2 regions of the Collinsella sp. CLA-JM-H32 genome follow, and region 2 is predicted to be linked to the other one. Evidence: riboswitches for the same ligand, from Rfam matches in the RefSeq annotation. Region 2 holds a riboswitch; the other holds the start of a gene.
The links. A riboswitch is a leader RNA that binds a small molecule or an ion and turns the genes downstream of it on or off. The one in region 2 is predicted to bind thiamine pyrophosphate.
Positions count from the first base shown of each region.

Region 1: another riboswitch for thiamine pyrophosphate. It lies ahead of thiM (hydroxyethylthiazole kinase); the one in region 2 lies ahead of thiC (phosphomethylpyrimidine synthase ThiC).

Region 1 covers NZ_JBBNMZ010000008.1:20,928-27,554, reverse strand. The annotation lists gene AAA021_RS06125 (patatin family protein) at 1-867, shown strand, start outside; gene AAA021_RS06120 (thiamine phosphate synthase) at 1,165-1,860, opposite strand; gene AAA021_RS06115 (thiamine-binding protein) at 1,857-2,198, opposite strand; gene thiM (hydroxyethylthiazole kinase) at 2,202-3,041, opposite strand; TPP riboswitch at 3,093-3,203, opposite strand; gene AAA021_RS06105 (HAD family hydrolase) at 3,367-4,275, shown strand; gene AAA021_RS06100 (LysR family transcriptional regulator) at 4,286-5,182, shown strand; gene AAA021_RS06095 (5-methyltetrahydropteroyltriglutamate--homocysteine S-methyltransferase) at 5,338-6,471, shown strand; gene AAA021_RS06090 (uracil-xanthine permease family protein) at 6,597-6,627, shown strand, end outside.
Region 2 covers NZ_JBBNMZ010000004.1:34,027-40,653, reverse strand. The annotation lists gene AAA021_RS03320 (YaaA family protein) at 1-697, shown strand, start outside; gene AAA021_RS03315 (hypothetical protein) at 833-1,354, opposite strand; TPP riboswitch at 1,418-1,533, shown strand; gene thiC (phosphomethylpyrimidine synthase ThiC) at 1,526-2,860, shown strand; gene thiD (bifunctional hydroxymethylpyrimidine kinase/phosphomethylpyrimidine kinase) at 3,042-3,872, shown strand; gene AAA021_RS03300 (GDSL-type esterase/lipase family protein) at 3,934-4,593, opposite strand; gene AAA021_RS03295 (TIGR02452 family protein) at 4,672-5,805, opposite strand; gene AAA021_RS03290 (Bax inhibitor-1 family protein) at 5,943-6,627, opposite strand, start outside.

The DNA of each region.
Region 1 (6,627 bases), on a different contig from region 2:
GCACAGCCGGATACGACGCACACGGTGGGGCTTGCGCTCGAGGGAGGCGGCTACCGCGGTATGTATACGGCGGGCGTGCTCGACGTTTGGATGGAGCACGGTTTGACCTGCGACCATATGGTGGGTGTCTCGGCGGGCGCGGCGTTTGGCTACAACTTTAAATCGCGCCAGATCGGCCGCGCCATTCGCTACAACAAGGCCTATTGTGCCGATAAGCGCTATGCGGGTGTGACTAGCTGGTTGCGAACCGGTGACATGTTCAATGCCGATTTTGCCTATCACGAGGTGCCCATCGAGCGCGATCCCATCGACCTGGAGACATATCGCGCCTGCCCTATGCGGTTTACGTGCGTGTGTACCGATATCGAGACGGGCAAGGCCGTCTACCACGACCTGCCCTATGGCGACGAGCGCGATATCGAGTGGATCCGGGCGTCGTCGGCGATTCCCGTGGCGACGCGTCCCGTTGCTATTGGCGGGCATAAGTATCTGGATGGTGGCGTGGCTGATTCCATTCCCAGCGCTTGGTTGTTTGCGCAGGGGTATGACCGCAATATCGTGGTACTCACGCAGCCGGCGGGCTTTGTGAAGCAACCCAACAGCGTGATGCCCATGCTGCGGCGCGTGTTCCGTCACTACCCGGAGTTTGTTGCAGCGCTCGATCATCGGCATGAGGTCTACAATGCCACGCTCGATGACTTGGCGCGTCGTGAGGCTGCCGGCGAGGTCTTTGTGGTGCGGCCGAGCGAATCGGTGAAGGTGCCGTCGCTGTGCCGCGAGCCGGATGAGCTCGAGCGTATCTACCAGGTCGGCCGCCACGATGCGGAGGCGACCTTGCCGGCGCTGGAAGCGTATCTGGCAGAGTAGAGCAAACTGCCGTGGACTCGGCGGAAAGCGCATCCCGGAATCGGCGCTAAAAATGGGATGAGGTTTCCGCGAGAGGCCCGTAGCGGAAAGCGCGCCCCGGAATCGGCATCCAAAACGGGATGCAGTTTCCCCGACGGCGGGTTTTGGAAACGGCGTCCCAGAATTTGCGCCTGGAATGGGATGGGGTTTCCCAACGGAGCCGCATGCGGAAAGCGCATCCCGGAATGGAGGTCCAAACTGGGATGCGCTTTCCATTGCTGAAGATATGAGGCCGCGGATCGGCTGCTCGGCCTAGACTTATGCCTGCTGCCAGGTGTCGACGAGCTCCTTGGCGGCGGCGTAGGGGTCGTCGGCACTGCAGACAGCGCTCACCACAAAGAAGCCATCGACGCCGGTGGCCTTGAGCTGCGGCAGGTCGGCCGTCTTGATGCCGCCGCCCACCACGATGGGCACGGGGCTTGCCGCGTGGAGTGCGGCCAGGTCCTCAAAGCTCTTGGTGATGATAGAGCCGTCGGCCGCGCGTCCGCAGTCGCGCTTGGTTTCGGTCTCGTGGAGCGGGCCGATGCCCAGGTAGTCGACTAGGCTCATGTCGGCGGTCTTGACGTACTCGAGCATCTCCTCGCAGCGGGCCGAAAGGCCCACGATGGCATCGGGGCCCAGAAGCTTGCGGCAGACCTCGACGGGAATATCGCTCTGGCCCACGTGCACGCCGTCGACAGCAATACCCTGCTCGCGCGCGGCGAGTACGCAGTCCAGGCGGTCGTCGATCAGCAGGGCAACCTGACCGGTTTTGCCGGCCTGCGCGATTGCCTGCGCGGCGTCGCCCGTCAGCGCAATGATCTCGCGGGCGCTTGCCACCTTGGAGCGCACCTGGATGCAGGTAAAGCCGGCGTCGAGCGCCTGGGCCACCACATCGCCCACGGGACGCCCGAGCGTGTTTTCGGGGCCGAGTACCAGATAGGCCGAGATATCAAGGTTGTCGCGGATGCTCATCGTGCTTCCTCCTGCTTTTTGATCTGCGCTTCCATGCGTTCGAGCTTGCCGGTCATGGTGTCGGTAAATCCGGGTCGAATATCGGCTTTGAGCACGACTTCGGTGCGGATGCCCTTGCTCGCCAACACAAAGGTTGCGTCGCGCACGACCTGCATGACCTCGTCCCAGTCGCCCTCGATCTCGGTGAACATGGAGGTGGTGCGGTTGGGCAGGCCGCTCTCGCGAATGACACGCACGACCTCGGCGACCTCGGCGGATAGCTCATCGCCGGTGCCGCACGGGGCGATGGCCACGGCGACGAGCGTGTTCATGCCGGCATTGGTTGCGGGCTCGGACATGGCCTATGCCTCCTCGAGCTCGAGTCGGTTATCGGCGATGTCTTGGGCGGTTGCGCGGTAGAGCTCGTCGATAAAGGCGACCTTAAAGCTTGCCGGGGCGTCGGCGACAGCGGCGGCACGCGTGCCGGCCACGTTGTAGACGGCGGTGCCGCAGACGGCTGCCGTAAACGGGTCGGCGGCGCAGGCGTACACGGCCAGCACGCCGCCCTGCGAGCAGCCGCAGCCGGTGATCTTGGACATGAGCGGGCTGCCGCCGTGAGACTTGGCCACCGTCGTGCCGTCGGTGATCAGGTCGACTTCGCCCGAGACCACAACGGCGCCACCGGTGTGGCGAGCGAGCGCCACGGCGGCACCACGGGCGGCGTCGACCGTGTCGGTGGTATCGACACCGCGCACGCGGCTCAGATCGGCCGCCTCGCCCTCAAGACCCCACAGGCCGGCGAGCGCGATAATCTCGGAGGCGTTGCCGCGCACGATGGCGGGCTTGTACTGCTTGAGCTCGTTGACCAGCTGGGTGCGCAGGCTACCGATACCCAGGCCCACCGGATCGAGCACCCAGGGCTTACCGGCGTCGTGTGCCGCCTTGGCCGCGCGGGGAATCGTTTGCTCGTAAATGGGGAAGAGCGTGCCCATGTTGAGATAGATGGCGCCGCCGCCGGCAACGAGTGCCTCGCCCTCGTCGGGCAGATAGACCATGGCGGCCGATCCGCCCACGGCGAGCTGCGCGTTGGCGACAAAGTCGATCGTCACCGTGTTGGTGATGGAACCGGCCATCGGATTGGTAGCGCGAATCTCCTCCACGGCCTTGACCATATGTTGCTTAAGCTGTTCCGAATCAATCACTGCACATGCCTCCTTGGCATAGAAAAGGGGCGCTGTGCATAGACAGCGCCCCTGTAAAGGCGGCATGCTCCCTACGCCAGCATTAACTGACAGGTTCAAAGGATTGGGCCCATTGCCCTCTCAGCCTTGTGGTTTGCACCGCCGGCACTCCCGCATCGAATCTGTTGTTCCCTATACTAGCGCACCTGCCAAAAAGGGACAGGTTTATTTTGGCAGGTAACAACTGGGACTTTGCGTTTTCCCAGATGAAACCTGCCGAAATAAACCTGTCCCTTTTTGGCAGGTCGGTACAATAGATGGGATTAAGAATGACCGAGGGGGCCTTATGATCAAACTTGTGCTGACCGATATGGACGATACGCTGATTCCAGCCGGGCATGACGGCGCCAGCGACTACGCCATTGAGGGTGTTCATGCCATGCAGGCGGCGGGTCTGCACTTTGGGCCGGTTTCGGGTCGTCAGCCGTCCGCGATGGGCTGGATGTTCAAAAACCGTTCCGAGTGTTTTTCGACCGGTGCGTTCTGTAACGGCCAGGTGATGTTTGTCGACGGCGAAGTAGTCGCTTCGCGCGCAATCGACAACGATGCTCTGATGCGTTTGGCTGACTATCTGGAGCAAGAGACCGACGATACATTTCTAAAAGTCTACAGCCTGGGCGATGACTTTTGGAATAACGATGCCTATTGCGTGACAAGCGATCCCGAGCGTGTGCGTCGCGCTATGGAGTCGGGCGGCAATGCGTGGCTCAAAGGCGAAGAGGCCCCGTGTCGTCCCGTCGTCGATGGCGCGCCGGTGTTTAAGGCGAATATCTGGAGTGCCCGTTCGCGTGAGGAGCTCGCGGAGCTACGCGAGCGCGTTGCTGCTGAGGTGCCGGAACTCTCGCTTGTGTTTCCCAACAACCGAGTGCGCCTGTTCGACATCCTTCCGGATGGTTGGGACAAGGGCTGCGCTGCGCTGGAGCTGGCGCGCGCCTTGGGCCTGACGCCCGACGAGGTGGCCGTATTTGGCGATTCCGATAACGATTTGCCCATGATCGATGCCGTTCCCAACTCCGTTGCAGTCGCCAATGCCAATGAGGCCGTCACGGCTGCCGCGCGCTGGCATATCGGCGCTGCGGCAGACGATGCGGTTGCCGGGGCTCTGCATCAGATTGCCGCCTGCGCCGCGACGGGGGAGATGCCGCCGTTTATGCGCCTGCCGGGTGCTGCCGACGCGAATCTCACGAACAGCTAAGGAGACAGCCATGAAGCTTCAGCAGCTCAGGTATGTCGTCAAAGTTGCCGAATGCGGTAGCATCACCGAGGCCTCGCGCCGGCTCTTTGTGTCGCAGCCTTCGATTACCGCGTCGATCCGCGATCTCGAAAACGAGATGGGTGTGCACATCTTTGAGCGCACCAACAAGGGCGTCATTGTGTCCGAGGAGGGCGAGACCTTCTTGGGCTATGCGCGCCAGGTACTCGACCAGGCCGACCTGCTCGAGGGCAAGTACAAAGGCACGTCCGAGCAGGTGCCGCACTTTAGTGTGAGCTGCCAGCATTATTCCTTTGCCGTTAATGCGTTTGTCGATGTAATCCGCGAGTTCGATGCCGCGCGCTACGACTTTACCCTACGCGAGGAACAGACCCACGAGATTATCGAGGATGTCGCGCACATGAAAAGCGAGCTGGGCATCCTATATCTGTCCGAGCACAACCGCGAGGTCATCGAGCGCATGCTGGTGGCCAACGAGCTCGTGTTCGAAGGGCTCTTCTGCGCCACGCCGCATGTCTTCGTCTGCGCCGACCATCCGCTGTCGGACCGCTCCAGCGTGACGCTCGAGGATCTGGAAGACTACCCGTTCCTGTCCTACGAGCAGGGCAGCTACAACTCGTTTTACTATTCCGAGGAGCTGACCTCGACGTTCGAGCGTCGCAAGAATATTCGCGTGCGTGACCGTGCGACGCTGTTCAACCTTGCCATGGGCCTCAACGGCTACACGGTATGCTCGGGCGTGATCAGCCACGAGCTCAACGGCCCCGGCATTATCTCGATTCCGCTCGACGTGGACGAGTACATGGAGATTGGCATCATCACGCGCAAGAACACGACGCTCACGCGCTACGGTCGGGCCTATATCGACGCGATTCGTCAGCATATCTAGGCTGCTGTGCTCCGCACAGTTCAAGTCTCTTTATGGCAGTCCAGACTGATATAGGAAGCATCTATATCAAACTGTTATAAACGTATATTTTACGATGGTCATATGAGCGCTCATACTCTGTCCCAGTAAAGCATCCAATGCAAAGGGAGATATCTATGAGCACTTCGATTCAACCGAACGCGCCGTTTCGCGCCGATATCGTCGGCAGTTTTCTTCGTCCGCAGGCTGTAAAGGACGCCCGTGCCGCCTATGTCGCGGGTAAACTCGACGCTTCCGGCCTTAAGGCCGTCGAGGACGAGGCCATCCGCGACTTAGTGGCCAAGCAGAAGGCTGCCGGCTTGCAGGTGATTACCGATGGCGAGTTCCGCCGCAGCTACTGGCACCTCGATTTTATGTGGGGACTCAACGGCATTGAGCGCCGCACCTCACGCACGGGTTATATGTTCCATGACGAGGAGACGACGGCCGACACCGCCGTGGTTACTGGTCCCATTAGCGGCGAGAACCACCCGTTCGTCGAGCATTTTAAGTTCGTCAAGGCGCTTGAGGGGGAGGGCCAGGTCGCACGCCAGACCATTCCGGCGCCGATCCAGACGTTCTCTGAGGTCACGCTCGATCGCTGCGACGGCCAGCAGGAGAGCCTGCGCGCTGTCTATAAGACCGATGAGGAACTTGCCGACGCCATTGCAGCCGCTTATCGCACGGTGATCGCCGACCTGTACGCAGCAGGCTGCCGCAACATCCAGTTTGATGACTGCACCTGGGGCATCTATTGCGATACCGACTTTGTGTCCAAGACCGGCATGAGCCCGGTCGACCTGCAAAAGGTAAGCGAGCTGGGCGTGGCGCTCAACAATGCCGCCATCGAGGGCAAGCCCGACGATCTGGTCATCAACACGCACGTGTGCCGCGGCAACTATCACTCCACCTATGCCTTTGAGGGCGGCTACGATCCCATCGCGCCGTACCTGTTCGCACATGAGAATGTCGATGCGTTCTATCTGGAGTTCGACACGCCGCGCGCCGGCGGCTTTGAGCCGCTCAAGTACGTCGCTCCCGGCAAGAAGGTCGTGCTGGGCTTGGTAACCACCAAGGCGGCAGAGCTCGAGAACGAGGATGTTATCGTCGAGCGCATCCGCGAAGCCGCTAAGTACGTGCCGCTCGAGAATCTGTACCTGTCGCCCCAGTGCGGCTTTGCCAGCTGCGAGATTGGCAACAAGCTGACCGAGGACGAGCAATGGGCGAAGATCGCGCTGGTCAAGCGCATTGCCGAGCGCGTTTGGAAGTAACGCTAGCGTTTGCAGGTGGCGGCGCGTGCGAGGCATTGCGTATCGCGTACAATGGTTCGGATCGTATCGTTCGGGCAGGTTATCCGATATGCCTGATCGCCCTTCCATTTTTTGAAAGGACTCTCATGTCCCGGTCTTCGACGCCCGCCGTCACCG
Region 2 (6,627 bases):
CCTGAGTATCGAGAGCGAGGATGGCGCGGCAGGTCTTCAGGCTCTTTGGAACGTGAGCAACAGGCTGCTTACAACGTGCCTGGATACGCTTCACGAATTTATGCCCGTCCTGAGCGATGCCGACCTCGCCGATTCCGATATCGCGCGTCGAATCTCCCCCGCCGTCATGTCCTACCACGGTATCCAATACCAAAGCATGGCGCCCGAGGTCATGGATGCCGCACAGCTCGCATGGCTGCAAGACCATCTATGGATCCTCTCCGGATTGTACGGATGCGTGCGGCCTTTCCATGGCGTTGAGCCCTATCGGCTCGAAATGGGGGCCAAGCTCGCCGTCGACAACGCCCGTGACCTCTATGCGTTTTGGGGCGACAAACTTGTATGCGCCATTGCGCCGACCGGCTCCAACACCACGGTCGTCAACCTTGCCAGCGCGGAGTACGCCAAGGCCGTTCTACCCCATCTCGCAGGCGACGCCACGACCGTCACTTGTCTCTTTGGCGAAGGCATCCGCAACGGCAAGCCCATCCAACGCTCGACCGCCAGCAAAAAGGCGCGCGGCTCCATGGTGCGCTGGATGGCAGCAAACGGACTCGAGGACGCCGACCGTCTCACCGGGTTCAACATCGGCTATCGCCACGCCCCCGAACTCTCATACCCAGGCACCCTCGTGTTCATCAACGAACAGATGCTCTAGAGCCGGCACCCAACACTGACCCGCCAGCCTTCTCTATATAACTTGCGGTGGAATAGTTCCTATTTGAGCCTTTTATCGCACAATCGGGAACTATTCCACCGCAACTTTTATGAATTGGCTGGCTAGGCTCGACACCTATTCTGCTAGACCGTCGGCCTTTGCAATCCCGTTTGTCGAACCGTCCTGATAGGTAATCTTGACATGCTCCACCTCGGACACCTTGACGCCCGACGGAGGCTCCAGACGCCATTCCGTCAGGGCGATATCCATGGTCGTGGGCACATCTCCTTGATCTTTGAGCTTCACCGTCAGCGTTTTGAGCGCCGCGTCAAACGTCACGCGTTCGATTTCTTCGCCTGGAATGGACCCACCACTCAGCTGCAACTGCACAAACTCATCGCGCGGGTACCAATAATCGCCCGGAATGGCGAGCGTATTGGCATTACCGCCAGTACTCCTCACCGTCATAATCGGTAGGCTATCATCGGCCTCAAACTCCCAGGCAGCGCCGCCGCGACCGCCAAACGTCCAAATACAAAGGGCAATCACCAGCACGGCAAGCACCGCGAAGCCAATCGCGACCAACCCATGGTGCGCACGGCCCTCCTCGGCCGATATGTCCCATTGTGTCTCTCGATATAGATGCTTGTCTTCCATGTTCGCCTCCCCGCGGGCATGCTCATCGCGTCAATCGTACCCATTCGAGCTATACTTGAGCCCACCACATAAACGGGGAGCTTGCAGGACAAGACGGCAGGCTGAGACTGGGCGCGCCCGCCCTGACCCGCAAACCTGATATGGGTAATGCCAACGAAGGGAGCCGTGCCAATGAGCACACAGACCGAGTCCAAGCTCGTCACGCAAATCGACTTCGCCCGCGCCGGGCAGATCACACCGCAGATGAAGGAGGTCGCCGAGCGCGAGCATCGTGACCCCGAGTACATCCGTGAGCGCGTGGCAGACGGCCGCATCGCCATTCCCGCCAACATCGTGCATATCAAAAAGGGCATGCGCGCCTTTGGTGTCGGTGAGGGCCTGTCCACCAAGGTCAACGTGAACTTGGGCATCTCGGGCGACAAGGCCGATGCCGCCGAGGAATGGAAGAAAGTCAAGATCGCCGAGGACTTTGGCGCCGACGCCATCATGGACCTCTCCAACTCGGGCAAGACGCGCCAGTTCCGCCAGCAGCTCATCGACGAGACCCCGCTCATGGTGGGCACCGTCCCCATGTACGACGCCATCGGCTACATGGAAAAGCCGCTGGTCAAGCTTACCAAGGACGACCTGTTCGAGGTCGTGCGCGCGCACGCCGAGGACGGCGTGGACTTTATGACCATCCACTGCGGCATCAACAAGTCGGTCACCAAGACCTTTAAGGAGACCGGCCGCCTCATGAACATCGTGAGCCGCGGCGGCTCGCTGCTGTTTGGCTGGATGGAGGTCACCGGTAACGAGAACCCGTTCTATGAGTTCTACGATGAGTTGCTCGAGATTTGCCACGAGTACGACGTGACGATTTCGCTCGGCGACTCCTGCCGCCCGGGCTGCCTCTACGACTCCAACGACGCCACCGAGACCGCTGAGATGATCGAGCTGGGCAAGCTGTGCAAGCGCGCTTGGGCCGCCGGCGTCCAGGTCATGGTCGAGGGCCCGGGTCACATGGCGCTCGACGAAATCGCCGCCAACATGAAACTGCAGAAGCGCCTGTGCCACAATGCTCCGTTCTATGTGCTCGGGCCGCTGGTGACCGATATCGGCGTGGGTTACGACCACATCACCGCCGCCATCGGCGGCGCCATCTCCGCCAGTTCCGGTGCCGACTTCCTGTGCTACGTGACACCGGCAGAGCACCTATGCCTGCCCAACGCCCAGGATGTGCTCGACGGCCTCATGGCCACCAAGATCGCCGCACACGCCGCCGACATCGCCAAAAAGGTGCCCCACGCCCGCGACATGGACGACAAGATGGGCCAGGCACGCCGCAAGCTTGACTGGGACGCCATGTGGGAGTGCGCGCTCGACCCGGTTACGGGCAAGAAGCGCTACGAGGAGTCCCCCGCCGCCACCGAGGGCACTTGCACCATGTGTGGCAAGATGTGCGCCGTCCGCACCGTCAACAAGATCTTCGAGGGCACCACGATCGACCTCGGCATGGAGGACTAGCCTGTCGCCGTGGCCGCTTCTGTCGGCGAGCTGGTGCCTGTCAATTGTTGACGTGTGAACATTTGCTTGCATTTGCGTAAAGATTGCATCGCCCGCCCGGGTTCGACATAGAGTCGGCCCGGGCATCTTTATAATGCTGGCTTAAAGACCCATTTGATTCCGACCGAACAAGGGAGCGAACATGGATCGTAGTAAGGTACCTGCCGTCCTGTCCATCGCGGGATCCGATTCCAGCGGCGGCGCCGGCATTCAGGCCGACATCAAGACCATCACGGCGCACCGTCTGTATGCCCAGACGGCCATCACCGCCATCACAGCGCAAAACACACTGGGCGTTACCGCCGTGCAGGATATCTCGCCAGATATCGTAGCCGCGCAAATTGACGCCGTTTTTGACGATATCCGCCCGAGCGCCGTCAAGATCGGCATGGTTTCTTCTGTCGAGATTATCGATGTTATCGCCGACCGCCTGAGCGCCTGGAAGGCGACAAACGTGGTAGTCGACCCCGTCATGGTAGCCACCTCGGGCGCACGGCTGATTGCCGAAGATGCCGCAGAGGCGCTCACTCGCCGCCTGTTCCCGCTAGCGACGGTTATCACGCCCAATATTCCCGAGGCCATGGCCCTGCTCGACTACGAGGTCGACTCCGAGCGCACGCAGCAAAATGCTGCCATGCTCCTCACCCGCCGCTTTGGTTGTGCATCCCTCGTTAAGGGTGGGCATCTTGTCAACGAGGCCAACGATGTACTGGCCGAACCCGCGCCACTCGATGACGAGGGCAACCATCTGGGAGATCCACTCACCACGTGGTTCCGCCACAAGCGCATCGAGACCGACAACACGCACGGCACCGGATGCACGCTCTCGTCCGCCATCGCCTGCGCGCTGGCTCAGGGCATGGATCTTGCCGACGCCGTCAACGCCGGCAAGGCCTACCTAACCGGCGCTCTGGCCGCCGGCCTGAACATGGGCAAAGGCTCCGGCCCTGTCAACCACATGTGGCAGTATTAAGATTCGCAGTCCAAAACCACCGCAAAGGCGCCCGTCCCCTTTGCGGTGGCTTGGGGTCGCGCTACTCTCCGAGCATCTCTTGGAGCTTGGCTGCCACGGCGTGACCCAGGCTCTCATGGCTTTCGGGCATCATATGCAGATAGTCGATATCGCCCGGCTCGGCAAACTCCGCTGCATTCAAAAAGTCGCAGCCAAACTGCTCGGCTACGTGCGCATAGTACTCGCCAAAATGCTCAGATGCCTCAACGGAATGATCGTCATAGTCGGTCATATACACATCGGCGATCTGCGGCTTGATCTTGATAGGAGCCATCAGCAGAATGCGCGGACAAGGCGCAGCGTCGGTCCACGGAAACGCGCGGACGGCGCGAATCAGCGCCATGGCGCCACGGGCGATATCGGCAGCCGTCACGTTAAAGACCGTCTTGCAGTCGTTGGTGCCCAGCATGATCACAATGGCGTCCAGCGGCTTATGGGCCTCGAGCAGCATCGGAAGTGCGCGGATGCCGTTAAGATTGGTGTCCAGATGGCACATGTCGTCGCGTACCGTCGTGCGGCCGTTGAGGCCTTCTTCAATTACATGCCAGCCCTCGCCTAAGTCACGTTGGGCCACGCCGCACCAGCGCACATCCTGCGCATAGCGCACCGCGGTGCCGTCGCGCATACCCGCCGGATCATAGCCATAGGTGTTGCTGTCACCAAAGCACAGAACGTTTTTCATCTTGAGCTCCCCATTCCGTAAAAAGCCGACGGGGGCAATCCCTTCCGCCGGCTTGGCATATCACATCGCGCGCACCGTTTACAGGTACTTGCGCCAGTCGTCCTCGTCCTCATCATCCTCGGTAGCAGCCTGGATCTGCTCGGCGGCGCGAGCTGCCGCAGCGCGAGCGGCAACCTGGGCATAGGACTCCTCGTTGCGCTCGGGGAAGTTTGCCAGCACGTGCTCGAACTTGGCAAAATCCTCATCCCAGCGCGTAGAAGGCACGGCAAAGAAGACTTGCTTGACCTTAAAGTCGCCCGACGCGAGCTCCTTGCGGAAGAGCTCGGCCACGGCCTCGGCGTCAAAGCCGTTGTTGTCGCAGCCCCAAGCGCCCAGCACGAGCTTCTCGCGACCTAGCTCGTCGCAGATGGCAAGCACAAAGCGAATGCGGTCGCGCAGGGCATCCAGCAGAGCATCGTCGCTCACGCGATACTCCTGGCGGGCGCGCTTAACGTTGGGCGCGGCGGCCACGATCACGTCGGCGTATGCATGCACGTGGTTGCGGTCGAAGCGCACCGCAGGCACCACCAGCGCACGGTTTCGGTAAAGCTCGCAGTTGATGTTGCGGCGACGGTTCTCGCCGTACCATTTGCGCTGCTTATCGAGAACGTTGTACAGATACGAATCGGCGCACAGCGTGGCCTCCTGGCCCAGATAACCCTGAATATAGCCACCGCCCGGATTGGTGAACGAGGCAAAGGCGAGCACGGCCATGTCGCAGAACTGCGCATAGCCACGACCGTTGTCCAAGATGGCCTGCGTGGTGGAGGCATCGAGCACGGTGACCTCGGGCAGAACCGGAGCGGGCTCCTCGGCGGCAGGCGCGGACTCGGTCTCCGTGGCCTCCTCTGCGTGTGCAGGCTCGGCCGTAACCTCGGTCTCGGCGGACGCAACCTCAGCGGTCTCGGCCTCGGCGGCCTCAGACTCCTCGGCAACCTGTTCTTCGGTGGCCACAGCACTCTGAACCTTGGCCTTCATCGCCGAGACAAAGCCGGCAGGCATACCATCGAACTCGCACACGCCGGCAAGCGAACGCTCGATATCCTTGGCGCACGCTTCGGACACAGTTGCCACGTGACGCTCGGCGGCCTTGGCACGGGCCTCGCGCTTGGGATTGGGCTGACCCGCTCGGTTGGACCTGCGGTTACGGTTCCTGTTGTCGACGTCTGCCATAAGTGGTCACCTTTCCTGTCGCTGCCGCTATCGGCTTTTCCCATCCATGATACCCCGCCGAGTACAAAAAAGACGGCCCCGAAGGACCGCCTTTCGCATCGATTTACACGCACGGCAAGCACCGCCGCAATTCGCCACTAGTCGCGACGGCCAAGGATGTTCAGGATGCGCAGGAACACGTTGATAATGTCCACGAACAGATTGGACGCCATGAGCACGGCGTTGGGCAGCGTAGGCGGCACCGTCGTGGCAACATAGGTGTCGTAGCCAATAAAGCCGGCGAACACCACGATTACGATCAGATCGGTGATGGTCTGCGAGACGCCCATGAACATCAGCACGATCTCAACCAGAATAGTGGCGAGCAGAATGCCAAAACCGATGCCATATACGCGCTGGAAAAACTTGGGGAACGTCACGCCCAAGGCGCCAAAGACAAAGGTGATGGCGGCCGTGGCGATAAAGGCAGTGTTGATGGTGGGCAGGTCGTAGTTGGCAAGGCCAAACGACGCGGTCAGGCCAAAGGTGCTCGCAAAGATTACGTAGCCCACAAGGGACAGGCCCACGGACTGCTTACTGGCGGCGGCCAACATCATGACCATGCCGACGATGGTCAAAATAAACGAGCCAAAGACCAGTGGCAGGGCGGCGCCGCTCATCATCATGCGGGCAAACGCCATGGTGCTCGTAAAGTAAGCACCAGCGCCCATGGCACAAAAGCCCAAGAAGATGAGGGCAGACATGGCAAGATTATACGCACGCGGCGACATCTCCTTGGCACGGCTTGCGCCGGTTTCGATGGGGCCGTTCTGATAGCCCTGA